DNA from 2 places in the Priestia megaterium genome. Region 2 is predicted to be linked to the other one. Evidence: a T-box and tRNA genes for the amino acid it is inferred to sense, from the RefSeq annotation. Region 2 holds a T-box; the other holds one or more tRNA genes.

Region 1 (8,671 bases), 1.5 Mb from region 2:
AAAAAATTCCCATATAACAAAGATAAACAACAATCATTTCAAGCAGCACAGCAGGGGCATAAAGAAGCAGTAGATGCATATGAACAGGCAAATGAAGCTAAAAATGATGCATCGTATGGACATGAAGCGAAGCAAGCGATAGGTGAAGTGAACGAAGCCTCTCAGCAAATCGAAAATGCGCTTGAAAATGCTTCTGAAACACAGCGTCAGCGTTTAACTGAGTTTCAGCAAGACATAAAAGATATGGAAAACGACCTTAATCAATAAAAGAGTAGCTGTTTTACTTAGACTTACAGCAGGTTCACAATAGAGTATAAATTGCAAAAGCAGAAGATAATGAACTTCTGCTTTTTTTTATTGGCAGAGTGAATGTAGGTTTCGTGTATATAATGGCTTTTAGCAGTTGTTTGGAGGGCAAGGCGAAGGCTCCTATAGGGAAAACAGAATAGGTGAGACCCTGCAGGAGCGGAAGCGAAGGCTTGCACGGAAATCAACAGTAGTGTAACAAATAATCCATCGTTCCATTCTTATTTTAAAAGGTATAGAAGTTAAAAAAGTAAGAATCCTAATAAAAACAGAACGATAAGAATGGAAAGGGATTGTGACAGGAAACATGCTAATAAATATACTAATAATGATTGTCGTATTGTACTTCATATATGTATTCGTAACTGCAGTGGTACTGTTTTATGTCCCTTTGCACAAGGGAAAAGACTTAAAAGTAATGAATACTGAGAATTTTTACGGAAAGAAAGAATCCACAGACCGTGTTATGCTTTTGGAAAACGGTTATTTTTCAGGGCTTGTTCGGATGCAGATGATTCAAGAAGCGAGGCATACAATCGATATTGCGTACTTTTCCATCGGCAAAGGTCGTTCGTCGGATTTACTTATGGGTGCTTTATTCGAAGCTGCGGACCGAGGTATACGTATTCGAGTGCTGTTAGACGGGATCTCTCATGGGCTAAAAGGCAAGAGAAAAAATGTTCTTTATGCTCTAGCTTTCCACAATAATATTGAATTAAAGTACTATGAGCCCTTTACTATTCTTAAACCTTGGACATGGCATAACCGTCTTCACGATAAAATAATAGTAGTCGATGGCCAATTAGGTATTAGTGGAGGACGAAATATCGGAGATAAATACTTGGCCAGTCAACCGGATAAAAATTTTGTCTATGACCGTGATGTGCTGATTTATAATACAAAGCAAGAAAGTAATAGTGTCATTCTCTCAATGGAGAAGTATGTAGAGAAATTATGGAACCACCCGTATACGCGCAAAGCTTTTCCAAAGCTTAAGAAAACTAAACAATTTCGTGGCCTTTCAGGAAAGAAATTGTTAATAGATCAATACGAAGAGGCCAAAAAAGCAAACGAACCCTTTGTCCATCCTTATATTGTATGGAGAGAATCAACGATGCCTACAAGAAAGGTTTCTTTTATTGCAAATCCTATTCAAAGAATGAATAAAAGCCCTTTTATATGGAAAACGTTTATTAAGCTTTCTGAGCAAGCTGAAAAATCCATTGTCGTTCAAAGTCCTTATATTGTACCAACAAAAGAGATGGAACAGTATATAGATAAGTCAGTAAAATCTAAAGTGCAAAGAATTATTTTAACGAATTCTATTACGTCCACTCCGAATGCTATGGCTTTTTCTGCATACTTAGGAGTGAAAAACCGCGTCATAAAAGCGGCTTCAAAGCTTTATGAATATCAACAGCCTTATTCCATTCACGGGAAATCCGTTGTTTACGACCAGCGTTTGAGCGCAGTTGGTTCTTTTAACTTAGATTCACGTTCTGTATTTTTAAATACTGAATCTATGGTTATGATAGATAGTGAAGAATTTGCAGCCGAGCTAACAGGGGCTATTGAAACTAAAATTTCTCACAGTACGCTTGTGGGAAATGAGGGGGAACCTGTGGGTTTTAATACGGATTCTCAAAAAAACGTGCCTCCTGTAAAATCTGCACTCCTCCATATTCTTTCAGTCTTCACGCGATTTTGGAGACATTTTGTATAGTTCTGCACTTTTCCTGAAAAAGTGCTTTTGCAGAAAGCTTATAAAAATAAATGGTAGAGGATAAAAGGTGCTGCAACTGGTGGTGGGAAGTGTGAAAAGCTGTGATATGCCTCACAGTTTTTTTGAAGTCGCCAGTACTAGTCATGATTCATAAAAAGACCTATTGACGAAATTCCATATATGTTTTATTATAATATAGCGTCGTCAATAAACGAGGTTCTTTTGAAGAAATCATTTCTAGGGGCATAGTTTAAAGGTAGAACTACGGTCTCCAAAACCGTCAGTGTGGGTTCGATTCCTACTGCCCCTGCCATTTTGGAGTTATTTTTCAATTCACACGCGGGTGTGGCGGAATTGGCAGACGCGCTAGACTTAGGATCTAGTGTCTTATGACGTGGGGGTTCAAGTCCCTTCACCCGCATCTTTACTTTTATATATTGCGCGGAAGTAGTTCAGTGGTAGAACACCACCTTGCCAAGGTGGGGGTCGCGAGTTCGAACCTCGTCTTCCGCTTCTTTTCAAAAGCAGTTTGCATGTGCAAACTGCTTTTTTTGTTGTAGAAATAAAGATTTTTACTATGCTGTTTTTAATTAGAAATAGTTTATTCAATCAGTGCTGCTTATACGTATTGCTTTCATGAATATACACATATTATTGGGGTTACATTAAAAGCTAATGAACGATACGTGAAGACGTCTAATATGGTTTTTAAGATAGGGGAGAGTCCTATGGAATCTAGTTGGTTTTCAATTATACCGTTTTTAATTGTTATTCCAATAGCTATTTTCACCAAACAAGTGCTGCCAGGGTTGTTTTTAGGCTTATTAGTAGGCGCTTATTTGATTGATCATTCGATTGTCGGAGGTGTTGAAAAGTTACTTCACTACGTTGTACAAGCTCTTAGAAATAAAAGTAATATAGAAATCGTTGTCTTTTTATACGCGTTTTCAGGGCTTATCGGAATGATTAAGATGGCTGGAGGAGTTAAAGGTTTTGTGGAAACAGCTGCAGAAAGAATTGATACAAGAAAAAAAGCTCTTATTTTAACCTATGTTTCAACCATTGGAACATTCAGTGCTCCCACCTTTCGTTTTGTGACGATCGCGCCCATTATGAGAGCGCTGCTGAAAAAAGTGAAAATGACGACAGCAGAGCTAGGGTTTGTTATTGAAACAACTGCTACTCCTGTTATCGTCTTAATTCCCGTGGCAACGGCATTTGTGGGATATATGGTCTCAATCATTCAAATGGCAATTGATCATCAAGGCATAAAACAAGACGCTTATTCTTTGTTTATTCAAAGCATTCCTTATAATTTCTTTTCGATTGTGATTATTTTAGTAGGGATTTATTTCAGCTTTTTTCATCATTCAACGTCTACGGCTCCTATGAAGCTCGAGGAAGAAGACGAAAAAGATTGGCATGATTGTCATCCTTGCGTATCGAAGGATTTGCCTTCTAAGCCTTGGAATTTGTTAGTACCTTTACTTGTTGTGATTTCACTTACCTTACTTTTAACATGGTGGAGTGGACATCGTAAGAGTCACACCTTTTTTGAAGCATTTATTAAAGCAGACGTGTTAGAAGCGATGGTAGTAGCTTTAATTATGACTACGTTAATTACCCTCATTTTTTTCTTGTTTCAGCGCTTTACATTACAGAATTTGCTTAATGGTTTTATCACAGGAGGCAATGACTTGATGTCCGTTATTTTGTTGTTATCGGTAGTATGGGGATTATCCGCTGTGACAGAAGACTTAGGTTTTTCAAATTTCGTGACGGCACATTCTAAGTGGATTCCTCAAATGTTTGTCACTCCGTTCATGTTTATCTTTGGAGCCGCTATTTCTTACTTTATCGGATCTGCTTGGGGAACGTGGGGGATTTTAATGCCGCTTGGCGTATCGCTTGCAAGTTCTGCAGATCTTTCTTTGCCGTTAATTATCGGTGCGGTGTTTGCGAGCGGTTCCTTTGGAGCGTTTTCTTCACCTTTAAGCGATGATACGAATACCATCGCCAAAATATTAGATTTATCTGTTATTGAATATGCCAAATATAAATTAAAGCCAGCTTTAATTGCAGCGGGAATAACAGTTGCTTTCTATCTTGTTGTATCTTTCTTATTTTGAATGAGAAAAATAGCCGTCTAGTATCAATTTTTCATTTTTTTTAATTTAAAGTATGCATACAGTCCTAATGACAGGCACACTAGGATGATACAAGTAAGCGGAAATAAGATGGTATTAACAAAATGATCATAAAACCATATATACACGCACATCACCTCAATAATTTTAACGCCATTTTTTTATTTAGTAGAGATACACTATCTGTGCTGCTTCTTCCTATTCTTCAAAAAGGCGATAATCAGAAGCAGTAGGGGTACGATAGAAAATAGCGGCATATGCAAAAGAAATCTCGCTACGTGTAGTCCTTCATAAAGGTGTTCTTGAAAATTACTAGCGATTGTAATCGACAAAAATAACACAATGATGCCTAAAGGATACGCTAGACGTGAAGGAGATTTAATTTTAAATAAAGTAGCTGTACCTATTATAGAAGCATAAAACAAGATGCTAACTTTGAAATAAATCCCAATCACCATAGCGAACATAAAAAATACATCTAGACGCTCTAAAAAATCAGCTACTTGGATCGTTTGGACAGTACTAAGAAGAGGGAACTGTGATCTTGTCGTCAGATCAACTCCAAGCACGCTAATGTTAATGATCATCGTAATAATTAGATTAATTCCGCTTAATCCCGTTGCGCATAGCATGGTGACACTTGCTTTTTTGGGATTGCTCAAATAAGGAAGAAGCATGGTAAATACAATAGCCTCTGTGAAAGGAAAATACAGCGTTTCGGTTAAAGCAATTTTTGCAACAGGGAGCACTCCTTCTTTTAATACCGGCTGTAAGTTCTTAAAATCAATTAATCCTGAGCTAATAATTAAAATGAAGCCTGCAACAGCCAGAAAATACATAAAAATAAACAGAAGCTCTCCTGACCTCGCTATCGCTTCAATTCCTTTTCGTGTTATATAGATAATGACCAGCATTAATAAAGCATTAGCAATAAATAAAGGCGTATCGGGATAAGCAAAGGTAAGAAGCATTTCTCCGAAATCTCTTAGAACTCGTGATGCATCGTATAAAAAATAAACAATATATACGAATGCAAGAAGCGTTCCCAGTACCTTACCTAAAATTTTCTGCATATACTCTGTAGGCAGGAGGTCCGGATAGTAGGAATAGAGCTTATGATAGACTAAGAAGAAAAAAAAGCTGAACAGCATTCCAATTAAAATAGCTAGCCATGCATCTTGCTTCGCTCTCATTGCAAGAGGAACTAATAAAGCGCTCCCCAGTTCGAATAATACCATGAGAATGAATAATTGAGTGGCGCTGATTTTTGCTTTTTCCATATAGCCAGAACCTCCTTACCTCATTGTTGTTTTTCTTTTACGCTAGAGAGAAACGATTTATTGCGCAGACCCGTTCGGCGAATGTAAGCTTCTACTGTAACGTCTACATCTAATTTTGGAAAATAAACGTCATCCCATTCTGATTTGAATTTTTCCCACTGATTGGGGCGCGTGCGTTCCAGTGCTTCTCCAAACCCAAAGATGTCAACTTTGTCTGTCTGAGCTTGTTTAATAGCTGTTTGTAATTCTTTTTTTATTTCTTTACCTGCAGCTTTTTCCATTTTTTTGATTACGGCAGGTTGACGTGTATCAACAGGGACCTCCACTTCTCCAAGATCGCCTTCTACGCGAGTGTGAACGGACACGTAAGGTTTTCCTTTTTTCATTTTTACAGATACATCCGTTTTTTGACGAACTGTTTGATAGGCAAGCGCTTCTTTTTTTCCTTTCCAATCTATATTAATATCCGTTCCTTGTATTTTATCAAGAATCCAAACGCTGCCTCTGGCTGGACTATTGTACAACCAGTCGATTAACTTTCCATTTTTAAAAACAGCAATGCCAGAAGCACGAAGGGTAGCTTCTGGTGCGCTTTGCTGGAGGTTATCTAATTTTTCTGCTTGTTGAGGATTTCCAACTAAACGAAAACCCGAGACTAGTGCTTCTCCTCCGGGAGATTCGAGAGACCTCATCACTTCTTGAAAGGAAACCTTTAGATTTTCTCCCCATTTTCTTTGAGTGAACTCCAGCGTTTTCATAATTTTGTTTGCTGGAATTTTATCGACAGGCGTTAGTGCTTTTACCAAATCAGCAGCACTTGACTGGTTTGCGATGACTAGGGAAGTCGTAATTCGAAATTCAGGATCGCGATCAATAGAATCAATAAGAATGTTAATTCCTTCTTCACGCGCTAGTTTTTCTCCGATCACGACTAAGTTGGTATGGGCATAATAAAGTCTTCGGGAAATTCTAGCTGAAGCGCGTCTGCTTGCTTCAACTAAATTATCGCCAGAAGCAGAATAGATCGTAACAGGCGGACTTTGGGTACCGCCGCCCCCTTGTAAGCCAGCTACGTTTCCCGGGTTAATAATTTGAAAGGTAAGCTCATACCGTCCGTTTTTCGTTTTATCAATGCCCATTGCCGATACAAATGCAAGGTCTGTTAATTCTTTTTTACTCCAGCAGCTCGTAAGCAATACCATCATTATGGTCATTACCAGTAAAAATAAACTTTTACGTTTCATTTTGATCACCTTTTTCAAGTTCCTGGTTAATCATACCTCTTGAAGAAGGAGGCTCAGGCTTTTGATGTTTGCTTTGACGAACTTTGTTATCACTAATTAATTTAGGTCTTCTTCTCATCGTCCACCAAGGTAACCGCAGCAATGTATCTTCATTGCTTGCAGGAATAAAGGGTGCTAATGGGGTCATGTAAGGAACACCAAATGAACGTAAGCTGCATAGGTGTCCAACCCCCATTAAAAGAATAAGGATAATGCCATAGAAACCGAATGTAGCCGCTCCTAGTATAAATAAAAAACGAATTAAACGCGCTGAAATAGCCATATCGAAAGATGGTGTGGCAAAGCTAGCAATGGCTGTAATCGATACAATAATAACCATAGCTGGTGAGACAATCCCTGCTTGAACTGCTGCTTGCCCAATAACAAGAGCTCCAACGATCGATACAGCTGAGCCGATAGCTTTTGGTAAACGAATACCTGCTTCACGCAAAATTTCAAAGGTGACTTCCATAAAAAAAGCTTCCACGAACGCGGGAAATGGAACGGATTCTCGCTGTGCTGCAAGAGCTACAATAAGCGTTGTAGGTACCATCTCTTGATGAAATGTTGTAACCGCTACATACGTAGCAGGCGCGATAAGTGAAATCATAAACATAAACACCCGCAAAAGACGAATGGACGTGGCAATATCAAAGCGTGCGTAGTAATCTTCAGCCGATTGGAAAAATTGAATGAACAACGCTGGAGCAATAAGGACAAAAGGAGTTCCGTCCACAAAAATAGCAATTCTTCCTTCCAAAAGGTTACCCGCCACCACATCGGGTCTTTCTGTGTTGTAAATAGTGGGAAAAGGAGTGACCGTTTGATCTTCAATCAGCTGCTCAACATAACCTGATTCCAAAATACTATCAATATCAATGTTTTTTAATCGCTTTCGAATTTCTTTCACAACTTTATCGTTTGCGATGCCATGAATATACATAAGAGTGACATCCGTTTTAGTTACTCGGCCAATCTTCATCGACTCTAGCCATAAGTCGGGTGTTTTAATAATTCGGCGCACCATGGCTAAGTTTGTGCCAATAGACTCAGTAAAGGCACCTTTTGGTCCCCGCACTACCATTTGGGTAGTAGATTCTGAAATGGCACGCTTTTCACCGCCTTGTGTACTCACGCTGAGTACGCGGTTTATGCCGTCGACAATAAGAAGGCTATCGCCTGACATCAAAGAAGAAAGTAAATCATTCCAGTTGTCTGCAAACGATACGTTGCCGATTGTGACGATGTCTTCGGAGATTAACTCTAATGCATTTTGATCGTTTAGGTCATTTTTTTGATTATCTTTCATCAGAGACTGCAGTAAGTAATCTTGAATAGCCTGATTATCTACAATCCCTTCTATATAGACGATAGCAGCAGCCAAGCTGTTATTGACACCTAGTTTAAAATGACGAATCACAATATCTGAGCTGTTTCCAGTTTTTTCTTTAATTAAGGTAAGGTTCTCCGACAGCAGATTCTTAAGAGAAGAAGCTGTTTGTTCGCTGTTTGTTTGATCTGCCTGAGGTTCAAGCTTATTTTTAAGTTTTTGATTTTTAAAAAACGAAGGCATAAATGAAAGCACCCTTACTATAGTTTTTATTAATTTGACCAAAAACCGTATAATTATGTAATTTTTAACAAAATATCTTTTGCATGACGGTAAATGAAAATGACGACCCTATGAGGTAAGTAACCATTAGGTAAGGAGTGAAAGGAATGAAAATTATTGGAGTTAGCCTGCTGCTATTTGGATCTGTGATTGCTCTTTCTGTAGGAATTGATCTTTTTCAAGGAGCGAACGTACTGCAGGCACTATACAATGCTTTAAGCCCGTTTCGTGTAATGGAAGTGGCCGAATTATTTGTCCTTTTTTCTCTTTTGTTTTTCTTTTTTGCAGAGTCGCTTTACCTTGTTTTAAAGAAGCGTCAA
Region 2 (8,671 bases):
TTTTACAGACTTTGTCTTAAACTTTCCGCTCATTGTTTTTGTTGTAGTGTTAAATACAATTCTAATTGGAAAAATCTCAGGCGTTTGGACGCTCATCCTAGTTGTTAGCTTCCTAAGCTGGGGAAGTACGGCCCGGCTGGTGCGAAGCAAAGTCTTGGCTGAAAAAGAAAATGAATATGTGCTTTCAGCTGTTTCCATTGGGTGCAGCCCGTTTAAAATCATCTTCAAACATTTGCTGCCAAATGTGTTTTCAACGATTGTGGTTCAAGCCAGTTTGCAGATGGCCATCCTTATCGTGTTTGAGTCAGCGATTAGCTTTATCGGTTTTGGCGTGCCGGCTGATACGCCGAGCTGGGGGAATATGCTGACAGAAGCAAGGGAATCAGATGTGCTGCAGAATAAGCCTTGGATGTGGGTTCCGCCAGGTTTAGCTATTACATTTACGATCCTGGCTATCAACTTCATTGGTGAAGGATTAAAAGATGCTTTAAATCCAAAATCTCTTCGTTAAAAATCTATCACAAAAGTGTGATAGATTTTTTTAGGTTTGTCAGACCTCCTGACAAACCTATTACTATAGAAGAAACTCGGATTTTTTCTGCTTATAGGGGTGGATATAGTTCATGAAGCCTGTAGCAATCATTAGCACTGGCGTTATGTCTGAGCTTCGAAATAAGTGCATTTGCATAATAACCAAAAACGAAGGTATTTTACAATTAATTTTTAGAAAAATAACATCATTTGGAATAAAAATTCCTTTCTCTGCCTATACTGATGGATAACAAACAGATAGTAAGTGAGGGGTAAATTATGCTATATCTTCATGATGTATGGGTTAATTGGTTTGAAGGCGAAGAAAACGGTTATAATGTGTGTCATTTCCATGAGTGGAGAAAAGACGATTGTGTAGAACTGCTCGATCAAGCACCGTTATTAAAAGTAAATCCGCTTTTATTTCATTACATTGAAAATGATCTTTCCGAGCTACCTCAACAACTACTACAAGATGTCTATCAGAAAGCATACATTCGGAAAAATCATGAGCGCACGCAGGTTGAATATTGTTTTATTGTTACAGATGGAACGAATATTTTAGCAATTGATACGATGGGCTATCATATCCCAATTCGAAAAAGCCGCTTAATTCCAAGACAAGAACAGTTAGTTTATGAGATGATTGCGGATCAAGAAGAGCTAGAATATAAGTTCAGTGAAGACGAGCTAACTAAAAAAGAGCATCATATTCTTTCGCCGTCTCCTGAAACGATGAGAGGGCTAACACGTAAAGAACGTCAGCTAAAACAGCTGTTATTTATGGCACTTGATCAGCTACATACAACAAAAAATACAGCTCAAATCCGCTACTGGTACACAGAGTGGAATCCAACGAAATACGAAGACATTCAAGAGATGCCGTTTCAAGACGTATGGAATCAGCTATACGATGAAACGAAGTCAGGGTGGTCACCGAAACATAAATTATTATGCGAGCGCTTAGTAAAAGGACAACCTTTCTTTGAAAAACTTTGGGAAATTGAACAAGAGCCAAAAGTGAATTAAAAAAACGACTGCATAGCAGTCGTTTTTTTTTAACGTTTACGGCCAATTCCCATTGCGTTTCGCATTTTGCGAAGCATTTTATTAGCCGTTGCATTTGCTTTATCGGCACCTTGATCTAAAATATCATCTAACTCGCTAGAATCAACTAATTCATAATATCTTTCTTGAATTGGAGCAAGTGCTTCAGCTACTACTTTAGCTGTGTCAGCTTTAAAGTCACCATAACCTTTGCCTTCGTACATTGCTTCAATGTCTTCGATTGATTTATTTGCTAGGATTGAATAAATGCTTAATAAGTTTGAAATACCTGGCTTATTTTCTTTATCGTAGCGAACAATACCTTCTGAATCCGTTACGGCACTTTTGATTTTCTTTTCAATCGTTTTAGCGTCATCCAAGAGCGTAATAAAAGCTTTTTGGTTTGGATCGGACTTGCTCATTTTTTTCGTAGGATCTTGAAGAGACATGACGCGTGCGCCCACTTTTGGAATACGTACTTCAGGAATAGTGAAGATATCATTGTATTTTTTGTTAAAGCGCTCAGCTAAGTCACGCGTTAATTCTAAATGCTGCTTTTGATCTTCACCAACTGGCACCAAATCGGTGTTGTATAAAAGAATATCAGCTGCCATTAGTGGAGGATAAGTTAATAATCCTGCTGATACTGCTTCTTTTCCAGCGGACTTATCTTTAAACTGAGTCATACGCTCAAGTTCACCGATATACGCTACGCACTGTAACATCCATCCTGCTTCCGTGTGGGCGGGCACTTCTGATTGAATAAATAAAGTTGATTTTGCTGGATCAATTCCTACTGCTACATACAGAGCAGCAAGGCTGCGAATGTTTTTACGAAGTGCTAAACGGTCTTGAGGCGCTGTAATTGCATGCTGATCTACAATACAAAAATGACAGTTATAGTCATGTTGAAGTTCAACAAATTGCTTCATCGCTCCAATGTAGTTGCCTAAAGTGATTGTACCGCTTGGTTGAATACCTGAAAAAATTGTTTTCATCAAATCTTCCTTTCATCTGCACATATATGATGCTAGTTTACGTATACAACATAAAAAGGCCCATCCGCTCCTAGCATAAGCTAGGGGCGAATGGACCGCGTTGCCACCCTAATTAGCACACATTATTGTGAACTATCTTTATTCATGTAACGTTGAGATCAACGTTCAAGCTTTGCACTTGAAAGCTCCAAAGTCCATTCTGCAGGTTTCAATGTTTGTTCTCACCAGCCACAAACTCTCTAAAAATGAAAATTCTGCATACTACTCTTTTTCACAGCTTTAATTATATAGTTATTCATTATTATAACGCGAAAAAGCAGGAATTTAAACATCTTATCGCTAAAAAGGTTTATAAGACAATTTACTGGAATTTTTCTTCGGCAAAAAAAGACAAGAACCTTTTAATTAAAGCATTTCTTAATGAAAATTTGGTGGAGGATTTGGTAAAAATCTTTTATTTAGTATTTCTAATGCCTTTGTAATACTATTGTAATACCTATACTACAAAAAAGATTTTAGACGTCTGACAAGTAGGCACAATCCTTATAAGATAAGGTTTTTTCCCTCATGACAAAAAAATACCATTAAATAATAGTATTGCAATAAATTTTTAAAATATTTATAATAGGCGTAACAAACATATTTTTTACAAAGGTATTACAATTTCTTAATTTTTCAGAAAAAACAAAATAGCCAATGTTTTGTTTCAATTAGCGAATTTTGTAATGAATGAGTCTTCTACATATTAAGCGCATACATTGGATTTACAGCATGTAAACAATTGATGACAGTTTCATAGGGTAGAAGAATAATTTTGCAGTGAGGTCTTTAGCACTCTACTACGTGAAAAAATAACTGATTATTTTGTATTGAAAGAGGATTAAGAAATTAGTGCATATCAAAAAAATATGGTTGCCACACAAACAAAATTTAATAGGGGGTAACACGCAATGAAGAAAAGGTTGTCAATTCTTTTCAGTTTGCTGCTTGTAATGAGCTTGTTTTTAGCTGCATGTGGATTTAACAAAGAATCTGGTGGCAGTGAAAATGCTAGCAGTGATGGCGGCGACAAGAAAAAAGAGCAAGAGCTTCGCGTAAACATTAAAACTGAGCCTTTCTCACTGAACCCAGGCTTAGCTAATGATTCAACGTCATCAAACGTATTATTACAAACATTTGAAGGTTTAACTCGTATTGGTAAAGATGGAAAACCTGAAAATGCCATGGCGAAAGATGTAAAGGTCAGCGATGATCAAACTAAATATACGTTTACGATTCGCGACGATGCAAAATGGTCAAATGGTGACCCTGTAACAGCAAAAGATTTCGAATATGCATGGAAATGGGCGTTAGATCCTAAAAACGAATCTCAATATGCATATCAATTATACTATGTTAAAAATGCACAGGCTGCTAATGAAGGAAAAGGTTCATTAGATGATGTTGCCGTTAAAGCAACAGATGATAAAACGCTTGAGGTAACATTAGAAAACCCAACGCCATATTTCTTAGAATTAACAGCTTTCTATACGTACTTCCCAGTGAATACGAAAATTGCTGAATCAAATGAAAAATGGTACACAAATGCAGGCGAAAACTATACGTCAAACGGTCCTTTCAAGCTTAAAACTTGGAAACATAACGACAAAATTGAGTTAGTTCCTAATGAAAACTATTGGGATAAAGATGCTGTAAAACTTAAAAAAGTTGAAATGTACATGATCAATGATAACAACACTGAACTTTCAATGTTCAAAAACGGTGAATTAGACTGGGCGGGTATGCCTACCGGTCAATTACCAGCTGATGCACTTCCTGAATTAAAGAAAGACGGTTCATTAAACATTCAAGAGATTGCAGGTACTTACTGGTACAAGTTTAATACAGAACAAAAACCTTTAGACAATGTGAACATTCGTAAAGCATTAGCTTATGCAATTGATCGTAAAGGTATTACAGAACAAATTACAAAAGACGGTTCAGTTCCAGCGATGGCGGCTGTACCACCAACAATGTTTGAAGATAACAAAAAAGGCTACTTCAAAGACAATGATGTGAAAAAAGCAAAAGAATATTTAGAAAAAGGCTTGAAAGAAATGGGCCTTAAAGATGCTTCAGAACTACCAGCAATTAAGGTGTCATACAACACGGATGAAAAACATGCAAAAATTGCACAAGCTGTTCAAGATATGTGGAAGAAAAACCTTGGTATTAAAGTACAGTTAGACAACTCTGAGTGGGCTGTTTACATTGAAAAGTTACACCAAGGAGATTATCAAGTTGGGCGTATGGGCTGGTTAGGAGACTTTAACGATCCAATCAACTTCCTAGAGTTATTCCGTGACAAAAAAGGCGGAAATAATGATACAAACTGGGAAAATCCAGAATATAAAAAGTTATTAATTGACTCTCAAAAAGAAACAGATCCTAAAAAACGTCAGGCAATGTTGAAAAAAGCAGAAGGTATCTTCATGGATGAAATGCCAGTGGCACCAATCTACTTCTACACAAATGCTTGGGTACAAGACAAGCAGCTGAAAGATGTTGTGATGTCTGGTCTTGGAGACATTCAGATTAAGTGGGCTCATTTTGAGTAAGTAACATCAATTATGACAAAGGGTATATGGGGCCTGGTGCTCCATATACTTTTCTTTCTTGTGCGCGAATTTTGTAAAAATATGGAGGTGTGTCAGGGTGTTCAAATATATAGGAAAACGACTTATTTATATGTTTCTATCATTATGGCTGATCGTAACAGCGACCTTTTTCTTAATGCGTGCTGTTCCAGGAGGTCCATTCACATCAGAAAAGCAGCTTCCCCCTGAAATTCAAAAAAATCTAAATCAGTATTACGGTTTAGATCAGCCTTGGTACCATCAGTACTTTGATTACTTAACATCAATTTTAAAGTGGGATTTTGGTCCATCTTTCAAATATAAAGGCCAAACGGTAAATGATTTGATTAACGGCGGATTCCCTGTTTCATTCATGCTAGGGATGGAAGCTATTTTAATAGCAATTGCTATTGGCGTAGTACTAGGTGTTATTGCTGCTTTAAAACATAATAAATGGCAAGATTACACGGCGATGGTTATTGCAGTTCTAGGAATCTCAGTTCCAAGTTTTATCATGGCAGCGGTATTACAATACGTTCTGGCTATGAAACTACAAATTTTTCCGGTTGCACGCTGGGAATCTTGGGCACACACGGTGTTACCAGCTCTCGCGCTTGCTTCAACCCCTATGGCGTTTATCGCACGATTAACTCGGTCGAGTATGCTTGAAGTATTAAGCAATGATTATATTCGTACAGCGAAAGCAAAAGGTTTAAGCAGAGGCGTTATTACAGTTAAGCACGCCATGCGAAATGCGATGCTTCCAGTCGTATCCTATATGGGACCTTTAGTAGCAGGGATTTTAACGGGTAGCTTTGTTATTGAAAAAATATTTGGTATCCCTGGATTAGGTTCACACTTTGTACTCAGTATCTCAAACCGAGATTATACAACGATTATGGGCGTAACGGTGTTCTACAGTATTTTACTACTTGTATGTATCCTGCTTGTAGATATTGCATACGGCTTTATTGATCCTCGAATTAAACTTACAGGTGCTAAGAAAGGAGAGTAACTATGCAGCAACTTCCGAAAATTCCTAAAGAAATGTTTGAAACAGCAGGGATTGACCATGCTCAAGCAGAAAAGATTGAAAAACCGAGTCTTTCGTTCTGGCAAGATGTTTTTATTCGTTTTCGCAAAAATAAGCTTGCTATGTTTGGTGTAGTACTAATGGTTCTCCTTGTTTTTATGGCGATATTTGGTCCATTGATGGTGAAATACGATTATGCAACCAATGATTTATTGAATGCCAATCAGGCACCATCTTCTGAGCACTGGTTCGGCACAGATGAATTAGGGCGCGATGTGTTTGCTCGTACGTGGGAAGGCGCTCGTATTTCATTATTTATCGGGTTAGCAGCAGCTTTAATTGATTTATTCATCGGCGTAGTTTGGGGAAGCATCTCTGGATACCGCGGCGGCCGTACGGATGAAACAATGATGCGTGTTGCGGATATCTTATATGGTGTTCCTTACCTTTTACTGGTTATTATTTTAATGGTTATGCTTGGCCAAGGGTTAGGCACGATGATCTTGGCGATGACCATTACCGGCTGGATTAACATGGCCCGTATTGTACGTGGACAAGTATTGCAGTTGAAAAACCAAGAGTACGTAATGGCTTCACAAACATTAGGAGCAACAACAAAGCGTATTTTATTTAAACATCTTATTCCGAATGCAACAGGTCCAATTTTAGTAACAATGACACTAACGATTCCTTCAGCAATCTTTACAGAAGCATTTTTAAGCTACTTGGGACTAGGCGTTCCGGCACCGCTTGCAAGCTGGGGAACAATGGCTTCAGAAGGCTTACCTGCTTTGGAATACTATCCTTGGCGCTTATTTTTCCCAGGTTTGTTTATCTGTTTAACAATCTTAGCGTTCAACGTAATTGGTGATGGATTACGAGATGCGTTAGATCCAAAACTACGTAAGTAAGGAAGTGAACTCATATGTCACGTTTATTAGAAGTAAAAAATTTAGCTGTATCATTTAAAACATATGGCGGAGAAGTTCAAGCTGTTCGCGGCGTTAACTTCCACTTAAATAAAGGTGAAACGCTAGCAATTGTTGGTGAGTCAGGATCTGGTAAAAGTGTAACTTCACAAACAATCATGCGCCTTATCCCGATGCCTCCTGGCCGAATTAAAAGCGGTGAAATGCTGTTTGACGGCATTGATTTAGCAAAGAAAACGGATAAAGAAATGGAAGCTATTCGCGGTAAGGATATCGGTATGATTTTCCAAGATCCGATGACTTCTTTAAATCCAACAATGAAAGTTGGAGCTCAAATTGGTGAAGTCGTAATCAAGCATTCCAAAGTATCTAAAGCGGAAGCGAAAAAACGTGCAGTCGAGTTATTAACGCTTGTAGGCATTCCTTTTCCAGAACAGCGTGTGAATCAATATCCGCATGAATTCAGCGGAGGGATGAGACAGCGTGTTGTCATTGCGATGGCTCTTGCTTCTAATCCGAAATTACTGATTGCTGATGAACCAACAACGGCGCTTGATGTAACAATTCAAGCTCAAATTTTAGAGTTGATGAAAGACATTCAGAAAAAAACGGATACATCTATTATCTTTATCACCCATGATCTTGGTGTAGTAGCAAATGTAGCAGATCGAGTAGCCGTTATGTACGCTGGTCAAATTGTTGAAACGGGCACAGTGGATGAAGTGTTTTACGACCCAAAACATCCGTATACGTGGGGACTCCTAGCTTCTATGCCAAGCTTAGATAACGAGGCGGAAGAAGAGCTGGCTGCTATTCCTGGAACGCCGCCAGATTTAACGAATCCTCCAAAGGGAGATGCATTTGCAGCGCGAAATCCGTACGCAATGAAAATTGATTTTGAGCAAGAACCTCCAATGTTCAAAATATCGGATACGCACTATGCAAAAACATGGCTCTTACATCCGGATGCACCAAAAGTAGAGCCGCCTGCTTCAGTTCAGCGCCGCATGCGTAAAGTTGATAATGTATACAGTACACCTGTACTCGTAGCGAAGGATGGTGAATAACATGACAGATAAATTATTAGAGATTAAAGGCTTAAAGCAACATTTTTTCACAAGTAAAGGAACAATTAAAGCGGTTGATGGTCTGACGTTTGACATCTTCCGCGGAGAGACGTTAGGTCTTGTAGGTGAATCTGGTTGCGGAAAGTCAACGACAGGCAGAACGATTATTCGTTTATATGACGCTACTAGCGGTGAGGTGCTATTTAATGGCGAAAATGTACATGGTCGCAAATCTCGCTCGGAGCTTAAAAAATTCAATCGTAAAATGCAAATGATTTTCCAAGATCCATATGCGTCACTTAACCCTCGTATGACCGTAGCAGATATCATAGCAGAAGGCATTGACATCCACGGTTTAGCTAAGACGAGAAAAGAGCGTATGGCAAAGGTTCACGAGCTTCTTGAAACAGTGGGGCTCAACAAAGAACATGCAAATCGCTATCCACATGAG

What was found. The T-box of region 2 lies ahead of trpS (tryptophan--tRNA ligase). A T-box ahead of a tRNA ligase gene usually reads a tRNA of that ligase, here a tRNA-Trp.
Region 1: it has a tRNA-Trp gene. The T-box ahead of trpS (tryptophan--tRNA ligase) is inferred to sense a tRNA for this amino acid. The anticodon was not compared.

The regions. Positions count from the first base shown of each region.
Region 1 covers NZ_CP023317.1:2,171,914-2,180,584, forward strand. Annotated here, with positions in the region: gene CEQ83_RS10910 (hypothetical protein) at 1-267, shown strand, start outside; gene CEQ83_RS10915 (phospholipase D-like domain-containing protein) at 635-2,029, shown strand; tRNA gene CEQ83_RS10920 (tRNA-Trp) at 2,269-2,342, shown strand; tRNA gene CEQ83_RS10925 (tRNA-Leu) at 2,369-2,450, shown strand; tRNA gene CEQ83_RS10930 (tRNA-Gly) at 2,471-2,542, shown strand; gene CEQ83_RS10935 (Na+/H+ antiporter NhaC family protein) at 2,758-4,158, shown strand; gene CEQ83_RS10940 (GerAB/ArcD/ProY family transporter) at 4,356-5,456, opposite strand; gene CEQ83_RS10945 (Ger(x)C family spore germination protein) at 5,477-6,700, opposite strand; gene CEQ83_RS10950 (spore germination protein) at 6,690-8,312, opposite strand; gene CEQ83_RS10955 (YczF family membrane protein) at 8,459-8,671, shown strand, end outside.
Region 2 covers NZ_CP023317.1:675,224-683,894, forward strand. Annotated here, with positions in the region: gene opp4C (oligopeptide ABC transporter permease) at 1-511, shown strand, start outside; gene CEQ83_RS03555 (hypothetical protein) at 624-782, shown strand; gene CEQ83_RS03560 (YjbA family protein) at 811-1,560, shown strand; gene trpS (tryptophan--tRNA ligase) at 1,590-2,579, opposite strand; T-box leader at 2,656-2,860, opposite strand; gene CEQ83_RS03570 (peptide ABC transporter substrate-binding protein) at 3,527-5,173, shown strand; gene CEQ83_RS03575 (ABC transporter permease) at 5,271-6,206, shown strand; gene CEQ83_RS03580 (ABC transporter permease) at 6,209-7,135, shown strand; gene CEQ83_RS03585 (ABC transporter ATP-binding protein) at 7,150-8,220, shown strand; gene CEQ83_RS03590 (ABC transporter ATP-binding protein) at 8,222-8,671, shown strand, end outside.